3 regions of the Virgibacillus salidurans genome follow, and region 2 is predicted to be linked to each of the others. Evidence: riboswitches for the same ligand, from Rfam matches in the RefSeq annotation. Region 2 holds a riboswitch; each other region holds the start of a gene.

Region 1 (5,779 bases), 800 kb from region 2:
GGGCCCCATGCCAATTCGAAGCCTATACTGGTTCCAGCAACAGCAAAAGCCGTTGCAAGCGCTGCTCCGATATCGATAAGTGATGTGCCATCTGAAGTGTGGAGGCTATCAAACAATTTTCGTTCTTCCATTCGCTTATCGAGGGGAATCGCATAAATGCTTTCTTTTTTTATTCCCTCTTTTTCCAGGGTGGAAATCGCCATCTCTATATGAGCATCATTATCAAAAACGGAGAATAGCTGCATCTTATCACTTCACTTTTTCCCTTTGATTTGGAAATTGGGATTTTGATAATTATCTTTTAAAAATTGCCGTTGTTCTTTTTCAAAAAGCTTATTATTTTCGACAGCATACACATACGAATCGTAAATGGAAAAACCAAATATGGAAGGCAGCATCAGGAGCCATTCAGGTTTCAGGACGGCGGTAGCCTGCTGTACTTCTCCTAAGGTTAAAAGCAGGACAGCCTCGAGAAAATGGGATAAATAAAAGAATAATACCCCCAGATAATCATGAAAAATGCAGTTACAATTCGATGGTTATACAGTTGTCCGAGTCCCGGGACAAATAGTGACCATATAACTGCCATTATTGGACTTCTTTTATCCAAGTAGTTAATTTCCAGTGCCTCTATGCTAAATAAATTGAAACGATGTTCTTCACGGTCTGCCAGTATGTAAATTTTGTTCATTTCCACCGTTGTTCGGTGACCATCCCAAATCCCAAAAAAGTAAACCGGCAAGTAAACTAAAAGCCATCTGGGCTCAAGCACTTGAACAACCATATCAATGTTACCCTGAAAAGAATACATGATTGCCAAATTAATATTCGCATTCACATTAACGATCACTTCCCAAATAAACAAGACAAAACCCCGGATATATTTTGATAAAAGCAAATGTCCAAATCCCGGAAAAGCAGCACTCCACCAGGCAATGATCGAAGGACTTCTTAAATGGAGCTGTGTTGTACCAAGCGCGGTCATATGAGCAATGTACCGCCTGGCATTATTATCTGAAGTGTTATTTTTCAATGAAATGACTCCTATTACGAAATTTATCTGTCTTTTATAACCTTTCCTTAAAAAGAACGTTTATCCTAATGAAGTGTATGTTATTAGGTGTGTATATCTTTTATAGGAAAACAAATCCTATGGTTAGCTCACATCTGAAGAAAGGTGAAACCAGCAGCCATGCAAATCATTGAAATGCAAAAAAGGTTCGTCCAATTTAAAAATGAGTACTTTTTTGAAAGTATTATTTTCTCTTATCAGTGGTGGTTCCTCCTGATTATCGCTGTAGGGCTTTGGTTCGTTTGGGCAATTGTAGTGGATAAAAAGAGATTGAATGCCATCTTGCTGGTCGGATTAATGGCAAGCATTATCGCATTAATTTTGGATGAGATTGGCCTTTTCTTAACTTTATGGGCCTATGCCTACCAACTTGCACCGTTCACACAAAAATTACTAACTGTCGATATCGCCATCATTCCAGTAAGCTATATGCTTCTGTATCAATACGCTAGAAAATGGAGGCCTTACCTTATTAGGCTTTTCTTATTATCGCTTTTTGCCGTATTCGTGGCGGAACCCATTTTTGGGATGTTAGGTATTTATATCTTGCTTGGATGGGAGCATTGGTACTCTACACCTTTTTATTTTCTGATTGGTGTTTTCGTGAAATGGATGGCCGATAAGGCGGTCGGGGACAAAGGATTTTAGCGTTTTTCATAGAAAAAGCGAGTGACTGCCCGTGCCTTGCGTTGAGTCACTCGCTTATCGTGGCTAATCCCATTGATAAGGGGTTTGCTGATATACATAGTAATTAAGCCAATTATAAAAAAGCAAATGCGTGTGCGACCGCCATGTATTCGGTGGTCTTTCGTTTGGGTCATTACCTGGAAAATAGTTCTCCGGTATGCTTGTATCCAGACCCCTCTGGTGATCCCGCGTGTATTCCTCAGCAAGTGTTTCAGCATCATATTCAAAATGACCGGTAATCATAATATGTTTTTCATCGTTGGAAATAACAATAAACGCACCAGCCTCACTTGAGGAAGAAAGTAAGGTCAGGCGTGGATCATTTTGAATTTCTTCCATCGAAACGGTTGTATACCTGGAATGTGGAGCGTTGAAAATTTCATCAAATCCACGAACCAGCTTTATTTTGGGATCAGACACCAGATGATTATAAACGCCGAATAATTTTTCCGGCAGCTCATATTTACCAATCCCATAATGATAGTACAATGCGGCCTGGGCACCCCAGCAAATGTTCAAAACAGAAGTCACATTCTCTTTTGTCCATTCCATGATCTCTGTTAATTCTCCCCAATAGTTTACATCTTCAAATGGCAGATGCTCAATTGGGGCTCCGGTAACAATCATTCCATCATACCGGCGATCTTTGATGTTTTCAAAGGTTGTGTAGAACGTATCCAAATGGGATTTGCTTACAGTTTTCGATTCATGTGTCCGCATTCTTAAGAACGTGATATTTACCTGCAGGGGCGTATTCCCCAATAAACGCAGGAGCTGTAACTCCGTCCTTTCCTTTTCCGGCATTAAATTTAAGATGATTATATTAAGTGGACGAATGTCTTGCATCCTTGCCCGATCTTCATCCATCACAAAAATTTTCTCTTGTTTTAATACTTCCGTTGCAGGCAATTCTTTCGGTATGTTTATTGGCAACTGACATCTCTCCCTCCTGCATACTTATTCTATTAACAACGTTAAAACTCGCACCTGTTTATTGCCACACTTCTTCAGAAATTTCTACAATATGGCGGATTTTATCCCATTGCTGATCTTCCGTTAAATCATTACCCTCTTCCGTTGAAGCAAATCCACATTGCGGGCTAAGACATAGGTTATCATAGGATAGATATCCAGCCGCTTCAGCAATTCGCTCTTTTACAAGGGCTTTATTTTCCAGCTCAGCAAATTTGGATGTAACTAAACCTAGAACAACATGCAGATCATCCCTGTTCACATGTTTCAGCGGTTCGAATCCACCGGAACGCCCGTCGTCAAATTCAAGAAAAAGCCCGTCAACATTCAGACCATTAAATATCGTTTCCGATGCCTTATCATACGAACCAGAACTGAAATAACGAACGGTAATTGCCCCGGCAAATATGCATGGTAACCAGAAGATCATCTGGACGATCGGCGATGGATTCATTGATAGCGCGTTTGCATAATTTTTGCAGTTCGGCAGGCTCATACCCTTCCGCGCGGAGCGATTGTTCCCCCTCTTCCGATAAAAAGGAAGCCCATGACGTGTCATCAAGCTGTAAATAGCGGCATCCCGCATCATAAAAAGCCTGAATCGCTTTTTTATAGGCATTTGTCAAATCCCTCAACAAATCCTCAATATCACCATAAACTTCATTATCAATCTCCGCCCGAACTAGGAGCATATTAGGGCTTGGAATGGTCTGCTTGGCAACATGATCCTCTCCTACTTTTCCTCGCAAAAACTTGAAATGATCTAGGAATGGATGATCTTCATTAAAATCAACGTTGCCTGTTACACGAATCGCATGGGCAGTTGTTTCAATGCCATCAAACTTCAATCCAGTGTTTGATTCGAATCCTTCCACACCACCCAAATTTTCTAGAAAGTCAAAATGCCACCATGAACGGCGAAATTCCCCGTCGGTTATCGACGTAAGTCCTGCTTCCTTCTGCTTTTCGACAAGTTTGCTTATTTCTTCATCTTCAATAGTACGAAGCTGCTGGGCGGAAATTTCTCCATTTGCATTCTGGGCTCTTGCCTGTTTAAGGCGTTCCGGTCTTAGAAAACTACCCACATGGTCTGCTTTGAATGGTGCCTTGCTATCTAATTTTGTTGTTGTCATGGTATTCCGCTCCTTTAATCAAAAAAGGCCCCTTCGATTAAGAAGAGGCACTATCATGCGATCATCTTCTTATCTTCCAAGTTTCATCAACTTGCTAGAAGTAGCACCTTGTTATAATAACAGGTTGCTGAAGCGTCACTGGGCTTAGTCCCTCAGCCTCTCTTAATAAGAATCGTTACCTGAATTATTTGAATTACTATACAAACGATAGTAGCATTTTTATAGATAAAAAGCAAGGAAGCATGGACAACCCTCACAATACTAACGACAAAGGGTAGCATGCATACGTGTGTCACCCTATCCACTGTGCAACCGAAATAAGATCTGGAAAAAACATGTCTGCATCTGCTCGTGTTTCTTTCCTATTTCCAATAAGAATGGTCCTAACACCCGCTTCCTTCCCTGCTTCAATATCCGGCTCGCGGTCCCCTACCATATAACTTTGATCTAAATCAATATCATGTTTTTCTGCAAAATCCAAAATCATTTGCGGCTTCGGCTTACGGCAGGCACAATTCGCATGTGGCTTGTGGGGGCAATAAGCGATGTCATCGATGGTTGCACCAAATGCGGCTAAATCTTTTTTCATCTTTGTATGTACTGCCTCTAAAGCAGTTTCTTGCATATAGCCAAGCCCGATCCCCCCCTGATTCGTTACAACGAAAACCTTAAATCCCAAATCATTGAACCGCCTTACAGCTTCGCCTACACCACTTAGCAAATGGAAGTCCTTTGGCTTATTTACGAATTTCACCCGATTGGTGAGTACCTCATTGATTACACCATCCCGGTCAAGAAACATGCCGATGTTCATGACATTACCTTCTTCCATATGTTACTTGCACAAATCAACGGGGAAGCACGGGGCAGCCCTTTTGCTTCCTAAAAAGCAGAAGAGCCGTCCCAGTTCATCCTTAGAATTCCAATTCCTTTGGTGCTTCTCCTTTTTTATTCATAACCCGGATGGCAGTTGGATTAATCTCCAGCAAGACAAGTTCTGGGTCCTCTGGGCCATCAAAATAAATTTTCATCGTGTCATTCCACAGCTCCTTTTTCAGTGCTTCTGAATTATTAAAGGAGACCTTCCCTTGATATTCCACATAATCATCACCAAATCCTTCACCATCGTATCCGAGCAGAATATGCGTGAAAGGATTCGCTTCAATTTCCTCCGCCTTATCCGTTTCCTTGCTCGTTAACGTATAGAGCTTCAATCCTTCATTGAAAAACGTCATGTACCTTGTATGGGGCTTATTATTCTTCACTGTTGCCATCGGGCCAACGTAGCTGCTTTTTAGAATTTTTTCAACGGTTGCTTTGATCTCAGTTTGACTCATTACTATACACTCCTTTTTGTTGCTGGTGTAAATAGTATTCCTTCTGCTCTTGAAAAATAAACATTTTCCTGACTTCAGAAATGGATGTGGCTTGGAATGTATATTACTGTAAAATAAAAAAGGTGACCGCTCTCCCTAAGGTTAGCGATTACCTCTAAATTAAATTACCCTTTCTTAATTATCCTCAATAAGTCTAGCAACATCTTCCCCGCATTTTTTGCATTTTCCTTTAAGCAATATTCCATGCTTGTCGTTATGCATGTCATAATCGACGATAGTAGTTTCCATGCAGTTGACACAAAACACATTGCTAAGAAGCTGCATCTGGATGTCCTTAGGAATTTTAGACCATTTTTGAGCAGCTTTTAAATCGGTAACTGAAATTTTTTAACCTCCTTAAAAAAGCATGTGGACAGGTTCTCCCGCCTCCTTAAGAAGCAGAAGAACCGACCCCATGCTTTTTCTCAAACCTTTCAATCAATGCAAAAATATATGCTGTATTTTTCGATACATAGGATGCTTCTTTCCTCACACCTGGTTCCCCGCTGCTCCAACGATCATAAAAAACATGGACACGC
Region 2 (5,779 bases):
ATTCCATTAAGGCGTTCTGTTTGAGTAAGAACGGAAATCCCGTTAAAACTGATGAGCTGCTTTACATATAGCGTTTTAAACAACTTCTATGGAGTATAATTTCCTCTGCTATTTTCTTCATCCCTAAAATCAACTACAAAATACAATCCTACTGAAACTTTAAAATTGCCTTTTATGTTTTTGATATGATATATTGGGAAAATGTGATTTAATCTATGATTAGTTTTTATTGCAAGAAAAGGTGGTATATAATGGAAAATACAAAAACGTTTAATTGGAAAAAACAAATACCGCTTTTCGCGATATTATTATCAGGTGCTTTTATTACTATTTTGAATCAGACACTTCTTGGGACTGCGCTTCCGCCTATCATGGAAGACCTAAATTTAAGTGAGAGTACAGCGCAATGGTTGCAGTCTGTTTTCATGCTGGTAAACGGTATTATGATTCCAGTAACAGCTTTTTTAATAGATAAATTTTCAACACGTAAGCTGTTTCTGACTGCTATGGGATTGTTTACTATAGGAACTTTTATTGCAGCTATTTCACCAAATTTCTCATTCTTAATGGCTGGACGCGTTTTTCAAGCGGCAGGAGCTGGTATAATGATGCCGCTTATGCAGACAATCTTGTTCCTTACCTTTCCCGTACACAGAAGAGGTTCGGCGATGGGATTGTTCGGGCTTGTCATCGCATTTGCACCGGCAATTGGTCCGAGTCTAGCAGGCTTTCTTGTTGATCAATTCCCATGGCGCAGTGTTTTTTATGTTGTACTGCCCATTGCGATTATAGACATTATAGCGGCTTACTTCTTACTCAAAAATGTGACGGAACAGAAGAATCCGAGATTGGATATATTATCTGTTATCCTCTCAACCATTGGGTTCGGTGGGCTCCTGTACGGTTTCAGTGTCGCTGGAGACGCTGGATGGCTCAGCTATCAGGTAATCTTATCTATTGTTTTCGGGGCAATTTCTCTCTATTGGTTCATTACAAGACAATTGAAATTGAAAGAGCCGCTCCTCGAATTCAGGGTGTTTAAACATGGCACATTTACGCTAGCGACTGCTCTTGGGATGGTTGTCTTCGCTGCAATGATTGGAACAAATGTTATTTTGCCATTATACATGCAGAATATGGTTGGGTTCTCGGCACTCACATCCGGTCTTGTGTTGTTACCTGGAGCTATTATTATGGGATTTTCAAATCCGATTACCGGATATCTCTTTGATAGATTTGGAGGAAAGTGGCTTGCTCGCGGTGGTCTTTTACTATTATCACTGACCACTTTCGCGTTCACGGATTTATCTGCGGATACAAGCTTCGCATATCTAGCAAGCATGAATGGTATTCGAATGATTTCAATTGCAATGGTGATGATGCCAATGACAACCCTGGCCTTGAATCAGTTGCCTGACCATCTTATACCACATGGGACTGCGGTTAATAACACATTCCGCCAAGTCTCCGGGTCGATCGGTACTGCGGTTCTTGTCACCATCATGACGACAACTGCCATACAAGACGACACAGTGAATGGTATTATTCATGGTGTGAATGTTTCCTTTATCGTAGCGGCAATCACAGCAATCCTTGGATTCATACTTTCGTTTAAACTCAAAGAAGAAGTAAAACCGAGAGATCGTTCAACGGAAAGTTAAAATATTTACTGATATGGAAGATAATCTTAAACTAAGGGGCGCAATTCTGAAGTGAGAATTGTGCTCTTTTTAATTTAAGGCCATATTGTTGAAGAAAGTTTATCTAAATTTCCCACTTGACAGTTTTTCCTGTATCCGTTATGATATGTAGAAATCTTAAAAATTGAATATTTCCTTATCAAGAGTCGGGGGAGGAACTGGTCCTGTGATCCCGCAGCAACCGTTAACACGGTGCTAATTCCAGCAAGCATTTCGCTTGAAAGATGAGACGTGTTTAAATAAATTTTAACCTCTTCCTCATCGGTAGAGGTTTTTTTATTGGAAATTGGTGACAGCTGGATTTCTGCACGCGATACACGTATCTTTTAATCTGAGTAATTATATAAGGAAAGTTTGATTATTTTTAGGAGGTGAACTGTTTTATAACGGAGCACGAGGAGCCAAACTTAAAATCTATTAAAAAAGGAGTATTTACATTATGACAAAACAAATTCATTTGAACGGGTTTATCCAAAATTCACCTTCTCCGCATTCCATGGGGCTGTGGAAACATGAATTGGATCAGGGAACAAATCATAATAGTTTATCTTATTGGACAGAAACAGCTCAAATTTTAGAACGTGGGAAATTTGATGCGTTATTTATTGCCGATGTACTTGGAACATACAGTGTATATGGAAACAGCCATGATGCGGCTGCTCGGCATGCAGTTCAGCTTCCAGCGCATGATCCGTTAATCCCTATTTCGGCAATGGCAGCAGTCACTAAAAATTTGGGCTTTGCGCCGACGATTTCCGCTACATATGCACAACCCTATTCGCTAGCACGGCAGTTATCGACACTTGATCATTTAACCGGGGTAGGATTGCGTGGAATGTGGTGACATCGTATCTGGAAAGCGAAGCAGTTAATCTTGGCCTTAAGACCCGTCTACCCAAGGAACTCCGTTATGACCGTGCAGATGAGTTTCTGAACGTTGTCTATAAATTATGGGAACACAGCTGGGAGAACGATGCGGTTGTTTATGATAAAGAAAACGATACCTATGCAGATCCGGATAAAGTACATTTGATCGACCATGAAGGTGAATTTTTCAATGTTCCAGGCCCGCATTTGGTAGAACCGTCGCCTCAGCGCACCCCGGTACTTTTTCAAGCAGGAGCTTCTCCAAAGGGGAGAGATTTTGCTGCCAAACATGCTGAAGCTGTTTTTACAAAAAATCATTCACTGGAAGCTTTAAAAGCGTATGTTGCAGATATACGGAAGCGAACGGTGGAACAGGGGAGAAGACAGGAGGATGTATTTGTTTCTCAATTGATTCTACCAATTATCGGATCAACTGAAGAAGAGGCTAATATGAAATATGAAGATTTGATCAATCATATTAGCTTTGAGGGTACGGCTTCGCTTTTGTCAGGGCATACTGGGATTGATTTTTCCAAATATGATCCGGATCAGTACATTGAAGATATTGAGACAGAAGCAGTTCAGGGAAATTTGGATTTATATACAAAAGATCCGAATAAAAAGTGGACCTTACGAGAAGCTGTTAAAAATCATGGGCTTGGAAATGGTACCGTTAAATTTATTGGAACTCCGGAACAAATTGCAGATCGCATGGTGGAGTGGTCGAATGAAGGAGATGTGGATGGTTTTACGATTGCCCAAGCTTATTCACCGGGTACCTATCGTGAGTTTGTTGATCATGTAGTTCCTGAATTACAGAAACGTGGTGTCTACCGACAGGAATATGAAGGACAGACGTTAAGAGAAAATATGTTTGAAAAAGGAAGTGCTCACTTGCCGGATAACCATCCTGCGAAAAGGATTGGAACTGTTCAGACAAAATAATAATAAAATGAAGTTCTACCATTCGATAAGAAAATGGAGGAAATTATGTTTACAATTTATTGGATTGCCATCGTCATATGTTGGATTGTGGGATTGATAATATGGAATAAAATCTACCCGAAACAAAAAGGTGGGGGAAGTTGATGCTGGGTGATGATAATAATATATTAATATGGCTGATATTGGGAGCGTTGTTGGGATATTTTCTATTAACGACCTGGCTAGGAAAACGAGGTTCAGCCCATAGTAAGTCGATGAAAGGATTTGCTATCGCAAAAGGAAAGGTGAATCCCTGGATTGTCGGAATCAGTTTCGGGGCAAGCTATGCAAGTGCAAATCTATTTATCGGAGTTCCCGGGTGGGCTTATACCTATGGTGCACCGGTACTTTGGTATTCGCTGGGATGCTTTGGGGTCTCATGGATAGGGTTGCTTCTTTTTGCTAAAACCTTCTGGGAGCAGGGGCAAAAAAAGGAAGGCAGCCTCACCTTGCCGCAATGGCTAGGGATTCGATATCAAAGTAAAGCATTACAGGTAGTTGTTGCCTTACTCATTTTATTCAACATTTATTATATTGTTGCTCAAAATGTTGGCTTAGCAACCATGTTTGAAACAATCATAGGGATCCCGTACATGTGGGGAATTCTTATAGGGGTAACCATAACTGTCGTCTATGTTAGTTTGGGGGGCGCCTTTGCCCAGTTGATCACGGACGGAATACAAGGTACGGTCATGTCGGTCATTTCCGTCCTGTTGTTTATTTCGCTGTTTTGGTCCATCGGAGGGGGATGGAATGTTTTAGGTAACTTGCAAACGCAGATGGGCGCAATCGATGGAAGTATGTTAGGTCTAACTTCAGAGAACGGTCCGTTTCACAGTGTATTTGCTATTTTGAGCATCCAATGGCTGCTGTTTAGTTTTGCTTTGCTTCCCCATCTAATGAATAAAGTGCTGACTGTAGAGAAGAAAGAGGATTTACGTAAGTTTACGCTATCTTCCGGAATAACGTTATTTGTACTATCTACGTTTTCTGTATTTGCTGGTATGGCTGCACGTATTACGGTCCCAAATCTGTCATCTCCAGATAGTGCAGTACCAGCCTATATTATGGAGGTTTTTCCTACTATTCTAGTAGTCTTAATGGTCGTAGGAATTATTTCAGCTATCTTGTCCACGACAGATAGCCTGTATCTCGGCATGACAACAAGCATTGGCAACGATCTTTATAAAGTGCTCGTGGCTCCAATTCTTTACAAAGATAAAAAAATTTCCAAGAGAAAATTAGATCAAAAAGCAGTAAGGGTTTCCCGGATTTCGCTTATCCTAATTGGAGGACTCACGTTATACATGTCTATTGATAGACCGGATTCGTTGGCGTTATTAGCTCAAATCGGCACCTCAGCAATCCTAAGTGGTATCGCGGCGCCTATTACGCTAAGCTACTTTTGGAAAAAAGCGCATCGTACAGGCGCGTTGGCATCCGTTGTGTTGGGGCCGAGCTGTTTCATCTTTTTAACAGGAACAGGGATTATTGAACAGGTGTTTGAAGCAATGTTTTACAGTTCGCTGTTGGGTTACACCGTAATGATATCTGTTAGTATTCTGGCTGAGTATTTAGAAAAGCAGAAGAAGCATTATTATTTGAAGCGACATGCTAGATAAGAAAGTCAGGCTTATTGGGTCTGTCCCTCACTTCTTTATCATATTAAAGCGGTGGGGACAGGCCCTATTCACAATCATGCCCCTGCTGTTCATCCCCATCAATCAAATGCTCAAGCAAAGACATCCTGCAAGTCTGCCTCCAACTCTTCAAACACCTCGGAGCGAACTGCCTGCTGGGCGCTTTTTGAATAGGTCTTGTTGTTTACAATATCATTGTCCTCCAGCACGTAAACCAAAATATGCTCATTAATGGGATCGACAATCCAGTACTCGTTGACACCGCACTGTTTATATAATTCAAGCTTTTTCAACATATTTTTATTTCTCGTGGAGGGTGATAACACTTCGACTACCAGCGTTGGTGTCCCCTTATAGTTGCCTTTCTCGTCCAAATTGTCTTTGTCGCGGATGACCACAATATCCGGTTGGACGACACAGACGTTGTCTTCTTCTTTAAAGAAAGTTATATCAAACGGAGATGTGAGCGGAACACATTTTTTTCCTTTAAAGCCATTGTAAAATGCGCCGTAAAGCTCGCCAACTACACGCTGGTGCTTGTAGGAAGGAGAGGCAAGGTTATAAATGACGCCATCAATTAATTCAAAC
Region 3 (5,779 bases), 1.4 Mb from region 2:
TGTAACCGGGAGGAGAAAAGATATGAAGCGCAGTTTAGAGGAACGTCTTAAAGATGGAACAGTGATTGCTGGGGAAGGGTATTTATTCGAATTAGAACGAAGGGGGTACTTACAAGCTGGTTCCTTTGTTCCTGAAGTAGCATTGAATAACCCCGAGGCACTTAAACAAGCATATAGGGATTATATGAATGCTGGTTCAGATGTTGTACTTGCATTTACATATAATGCACATCGAGAAAAGATGCGTATTATCGGTAAGGAGGACTTGTTAGAACCACTCAATCGTAATGCCATCCGTTTAGCAAAAGAAGTTGCTAAAGAGCATCCAATAGAAGAAGCATTAGTTGCTGGAAATATTTCCAACACCAATCTCTTTGACCCAGAAGATGCTGAATCAAAGCAACAGGTAAGAAATATGTTTGCTGAAATGACAAGTTGGTGCAAGGAAGAAGGCGTCGATTTCATTAATGGTGAAACATTTTACTATCATGAAGAAGCACTCATTGCACTGGAAGAGATTCTTAAACAAGGATTACCAGCTGTTATCACACTTGGACTAATGGGGGAAAACATTTTAAGAGATGGTTATACTGTAGATGAATCTTGCAAAATACTTTCAGAAAAAGGCGCATTGGTCGTTGGGATGAATTGTTTCCGTGGTCCGGACACAATGCAACCATATTTAGCTGACATAAGAAAAGCCGTAAACGGATATGTTGGTGGCTTACCAATTCCTTACCGCACATCCGAAGAAAATCCAACATTCTTTAATTTACCGGACGGAGGATGTAGTTGTCATTTACCATTAGAAACAACTTTCCCGACTGCACTGGATCCACTTTATCATAACCGTTATGAATTAGCAGCCTGGGCAAAGGAAGCAAAAGAAATTGGTATAAATTATATTGGTTTATGTTGTGGTGCATCACCAGCAATGCTGCGTGCAGTGGCTGAGGCGGTGGGTGTTGAAGCCGTGAATTCAAAATACTCCCCCGACATGGAAAAGCATTTCTTATTTGGAAAAGACAAAACACTAAAAGAACACAATTTGAACTATCGGTTAAAAGCTTAAGAGATAGATTTATGGAACGATAACACTAATTTCAAAAAAATAAAAAAGAAAGAAGGAATTTAAATGTCAATCACATTAATAAAAGCACCATTTCGAGGAGATCAAGTTGGAAGTCTATTACGACCAGAGAATTTACATGAAGCGAGAAAGGAATTCCAAGAAGGAAATATTACAGCAGAACAATTACGTGAAGTTGAGACAAAAGAAATTAAACGAATCGTTGACAAACAAATTGAAGTTGGATTAGAAGCAGTAACTGACGGTGAGTTTAGACGTAGATTTTGGCATACCGATTTCTTAGAACATTTGAATGGTATAGAGGGATATGTCCCCGATATAGGATATATTTTCCATGGTAATGAGGAAACGGAAAAATATAATATCCGAAATATAGGAAAAGTTACCTTTAATCCTAACCATCCATTTATAAAAGATTTTGTTGAATTTAATAAAATTGTTGATGGTCGTGCGGTTGCCAAACAAACGATTCCTAGTCCTAATCAACTGTTTAATGAGGGAATTATCGACGAGAGTATCTATCCTGACATTGAGGAATATGCAAATGACGTAATAAGAACATATCGTGATGCATTAAAGGCGTTTTACGATGCTGGAGTTCGCTATTTACAATTTGATGATGTTTATATTGCTGGCCTTTCTTCTCCAGATATCCCGTTTAATGATGGTAAATATTCACGAGAAACACTTATTGATCTTGCATTGCGAGTTATAAATGAAGTATTAGAAGGAAAACCAAAAGATTTGTTCGTGACGACCCACTTATGTCGTGGAAACTATCGGTCTAATTGGGCTTTTGAAGGAAGCTATGAACTTATTGCCCCTAAACTATTTGCAAAGGAAAAAGTTGATGGATTTTTCTTGGAATACGATGATGAACGTTCAGGTGATTTCAAACCATTAGAATTTATTCCAAATGGCGGATCAAGAGTTGTACTTGGTGTCTTAACATCCAAAAATGGTGAACTTGAAGATAAAGAATCAATAAAAGCACGAATTCAGGAAGCATCACAATATGTACCACTTGAACAAATATGCTTGAGTACACAATGCGGATTCGCTTCAACCCATCATGGAAATAAATTAACAGAAGAAGATCAATGGAGAAAACTAAAATTTATTGTTGACATTTCTAAAGAAATTTGGGGATAATTCAAAGCCCTTTTCAGTGATAAGGGGCCTTTCTATCTTTATGATAAACACCTATTAATTTACAAACATCCGAAATGGTAGTTTTGATCATGTGAAAATTATTCAGTGAGAGAAATAAGTTTTTCCAAATTACTGTTCTTATCCAGAGAGACAGAGAGATTGGTCCGTTAAAGTCTTAGCAACCGGTCTTATTTAAGTCCAAGTTGCTAATTCCAATAGGTATATTACCTAGAAGATATGAAGATAGTTTTCGGTATTAAGGACCTTCTTCTTATTGAAGGTCCTTTTATTTTGCTTAATTCACAGAAAAGGGATTGATAACATGACGGAGAAAAGCATCGACACGCTGTTGGCGCAGTTGGGCAATCATTCTGACAAGACGACTGGTGCAATAAGCCCACCGATTTATTTATCGACAGCATATCAACATCAAGGACTTGGTAGGTCCACAGGATATGATTATACACGTACCAAAAATCCAACACGAACTATTTTAGAAGAAGGAATAGCAGAACTAGAAGCTGGTGATAGTGGATATGCCTGTAGTTCAGGGATGGCTGCTATTCAGTTAACACTCTCCCTTTTCCAAACGGATGATGAATTAATTGTTCCAGAGGATATTTATGGGGAACATATCGGTTACTGAAACATTATGAAGATGCCTATAAGATAAAAACAACCTACTCTAAATTTAACGATTTCAATGAAACGGAAAAGTTGATTACCAATAAAACAAAGGCATTATTCATTGAAACACCAACAAATCCATTAATGCAGGAAATTGACATCGAATCGTATGCATCACTTGCCCATAAATATAATCTATTACTTATTGTTGACAATACTTTTTTAACCCCTTATCTGCAACGACCGTTAGAATCAGGAGCTGATATTGTTATTCATAGTGCAACGAAATACATCGGCGGACACAATGATGTACTGGCTGGATTGGTCATTGCTAAGGGAGAGGGAATTTATGAAAGACTAGCAACCAACCATAATGCCTCTGGTGCAGTATTGTCTGCTTTTGACTCTTGGCTATTAATTAGGGGATTAAAAACGCTTGGTTTACGGATGAAACGCCACGAAGAAAATGCCAAGGAAATTACCGAGTATTTGAAAAGTGAACCTGCTGTTACCGATGTATTATATACCGGAATCGGCGGTATGCTTTCATTCCGCCTTAAAGAAAGTAGATGGGTTGAATCCTTTTTAGCAAACCTGCAATTAATTACGTTTGCCGAAAGTCTTGGTGGGGTGGAAAGTTTCATTACTTATCCTGCCACACAGACCCATGCAGACATACCAGTTGAAGAACGAATACGACGAGGAATTGACGATCGATTATTACGTTTTTCCGTTGGTATTGAAGATGTAGGAAACATTATCGAAGACTTGAAACGTGTATTTTCCTATTTGAAAAAGGAGGAAATTGAGATATGAGCAATGAACATTTAGAAACAAAATTCATCCACGCATCAAGGAGCGTAGATATAGAACAGAAAACTGGTGCAGTAAATGTTCCTATTTATCTATCCTCAACATTTCACCAAGAAAGCTTTGATCATTTTAGTCCGTTTGATTATAGCCGATCAGGGAACCCAACAAGGCAAGCATTAGAAGAAACAATTGCCGGGCTAGAAGGCGGAACTAGAGGGTTCGCGTTTGCTTCTGGTATGGCGGCGATATCTTCTGCTTTTATGCTGCTATCAGCTGGTGACCATGTGTTGGTTTCCAGGGACGTCTACGGTGGCACCTATCGTTTTGTGACTGAAGTATTAACCAAGTTTAAAATTGACCATACATTTGTCAATATGTCGGAACTTAACGAAGTAGCTAGCGCAATCAAGCCGAACACAAAAATCATCTATATGGAAACACCATCTAATCCCTGTTTAAACATTACCGATATTAAAGCGGTTGTACGCATTGCCAAAACGAATAATTGTTTAACGTATCTTGACAACACATTTATGTCACCACTCTATCAAAATCCGCTAGACCTTGGAGTGGATATCGTGCTTCATAGTGCGACCAAATTTCTATCCGGGCATAGCGATATTATTGCCGGTTTAGCAGTCACAAAAGATGAAGAACTTGGTGAAAAATTAGCCTTAATGCAGAATTCCTTTGGGGCAATTTTAGGTGCGCAAGATTCTTATCTATTAATCCAGGGGATCAAAACATTGGGAACTCGTCTAAAACAGTCAACCGAAGCAGCACACAAAATCGCCGCTTTCTTAAACGATCATTCGTTAATTAAAAAAGTGTATTATCCTGGATTACCTTCCCATACAGGACATGGTATCCATGTTGGTCAAACGACAGGTGCTGGAGCCGTCCTTTCATTTGAATTAAATGATGATCTAGTAGCCAAAACTTTTGTGGAATATGTCCGCTTGTCAGTTTTCGCTGTTAGTCTGGGTGCAGTCGAGACAATTCTTTCCTATCCGGCTACAATGTCCCATGCTGCAATGCCAAGGGAAGAACGAGAAAAAAGAGGAATTTCTGATGGATTATTTAGACTTTCTATTGGACTGGAACATGCAGACGATTTAATTACAGATCTAGATCAGGCTTTACAAAAAGCTGTCCGTCAAAAATGACTACTTAAATATGCATACTTAAAAAATTTTAGAAAGAGGAAATTGAAATGAAAAAACAATAGTAAAAACTTCGTTTAAAGCAGATCACGTTGGAAGTTTATTACGTTCAGAAATTTTACATGAGGCAAGAAAAGGTTCTAAAGAAGGAAAAATTTCTCAAGAAGCATTGCAAGAAGTGGAAACAAAAGAAATTAAACGATTTTGTTCTTCGTCTTCGCGACAGAAACGAGACGAATCAGCGTTATGTCGCGCAGGCGCCCTGAAATACCCCTGGTATCATGGTTAACCACCGGTTGCTTCTTCTGATAACCACTCCACCCCGGGTTTCGTTGAGCGGAAAGTATGATAAACCCTTTTTGTTCAAGTTTGCGCAAAAGGGATCGACAAGCAATTTCTTTGGGGGCCTCCGTTTTCATACACCCAATTTCAGGCCAAGCAAATTTCTCTGGAAACTCGCGAACGGTGCCAAGAGGGATTGGTCGTCATCAGATGCCGAATCCATCTAATATCTTCAGTTGCGACTTTCTTCCTTGAATAATCATCGCCTGTTTTTCCATATTTTAATGATACTACAGAAAATGGAGTGTGTCCTGAGGGAATTTAAAAGGAGGAGGATTTTGGGGGGACCTGAAAAGTTGCAATATATATATTTAATTTTAAATTATCAGAGTGCATTTTTTAATAGATCAAGATAAAAAGAAACCAGACTAATAAGCCTGGCTCCCTTCTATAATTCTATCCCTACTCCGTCAACAACGGATAATATCCTTCTTCATTATGTGTCTCTCTTCCTACAAGCGGTGGGTTAAATACACAAACCATACGCATCTGCGTTCTGGCACGTAGTCGATGCTTATCATTTTCATCGAGGATATACATCGTCCCTGCTTTAATTTGATACACATCTCCGGTTTCGACCTTTTCAATTTCG

Evidence for each region. Region 2 has a riboswitch for S-adenosylmethionine ahead of KFZ58_RS14720 (LLM class flavin-dependent oxidoreductase). Riboswitches for the same ligand answer to the same signal wherever they lie in the genome.
Region 1: it holds a riboswitch for S-adenosylmethionine, as region 2 does, so the genes downstream of both, KFZ58_RS18350 (5-methyltetrahydropteroyltriglutamate--homocysteine S-methyltransferase) here and KFZ58_RS14720 (LLM class flavin-dependent oxidoreductase) in region 2, are expected to answer to the same signal.
Region 3: it holds a riboswitch for S-adenosylmethionine, as region 2 does, so the genes downstream of both, KFZ58_RS07585 (methionine biosynthesis PLP-dependent protein) here and KFZ58_RS14720 (LLM class flavin-dependent oxidoreductase) in region 2, are expected to answer to the same signal.

What each region holds. Positions count from the first base shown of each region.
Region 1 is NZ_CP074373.1:3,678,097-3,683,875, forward strand. It holds gene KFZ58_RS18330 (hypothetical protein) at 1-245, opposite strand, end outside; partial or broken gene KFZ58_RS18335 (hypothetical protein) at 255-985, opposite strand; gene KFZ58_RS18340 (CBO0543 family protein) at 1,178-1,720, shown strand; gene metA (homoserine O-acetyltransferase MetA) at 1,784-2,692, opposite strand; partial or broken gene KFZ58_RS18350 (5-methyltetrahydropteroyltriglutamate--homocysteine S-methyltransferase) at 2,751-3,864, opposite strand; SAM riboswitch class I at 3,931-4,036, opposite strand; gene KFZ58_RS18355 (D-glycero-alpha-D-manno-heptose-1,7-bisphosphate 7-phosphatase) at 4,157-4,678, opposite strand; gene KFZ58_RS18360 (pyridoxamine 5'-phosphate oxidase family protein) at 4,779-5,201, opposite strand; gene KFZ58_RS18365 (hypothetical protein) at 5,632-5,779, opposite strand, start outside.
Region 2 is NZ_CP074373.1:2,881,527-2,887,305, reverse strand. It holds gene KFZ58_RS14725 (MDR family MFS transporter) at 252-1,661, shown strand; SAM riboswitch class I at 1,834-1,931, shown strand; partial or broken gene KFZ58_RS14720 (LLM class flavin-dependent oxidoreductase) at 2,137-3,512, shown strand; gene KFZ58_RS14715 (sodium:solute symporter family protein) at 3,656-5,173, shown strand; gene KFZ58_RS14710 (Uma2 family endonuclease) at 5,284-5,757, opposite strand; gene KFZ58_RS14705 (hypothetical protein) at 5,769-5,779, opposite strand, start outside.
Region 3 is NZ_CP074373.1:1,454,570-1,460,348, reverse strand. It holds gene KFZ58_RS07595 (homocysteine S-methyltransferase family protein) at 23-1,072, shown strand; gene KFZ58_RS07590 (5-methyltetrahydropteroyltriglutamate--homocysteine S-methyltransferase) at 1,136-2,242, shown strand; SAM riboswitch class I at 2,378-2,484, shown strand; partial or broken gene KFZ58_RS07585 (methionine biosynthesis PLP-dependent protein) at 2,565-3,685, shown strand; gene metC (cystathionine beta-lyase) at 3,682-4,848, shown strand; gene KFZ58_RS07575 (ectoine synthase) at 5,590-5,779, opposite strand, start outside.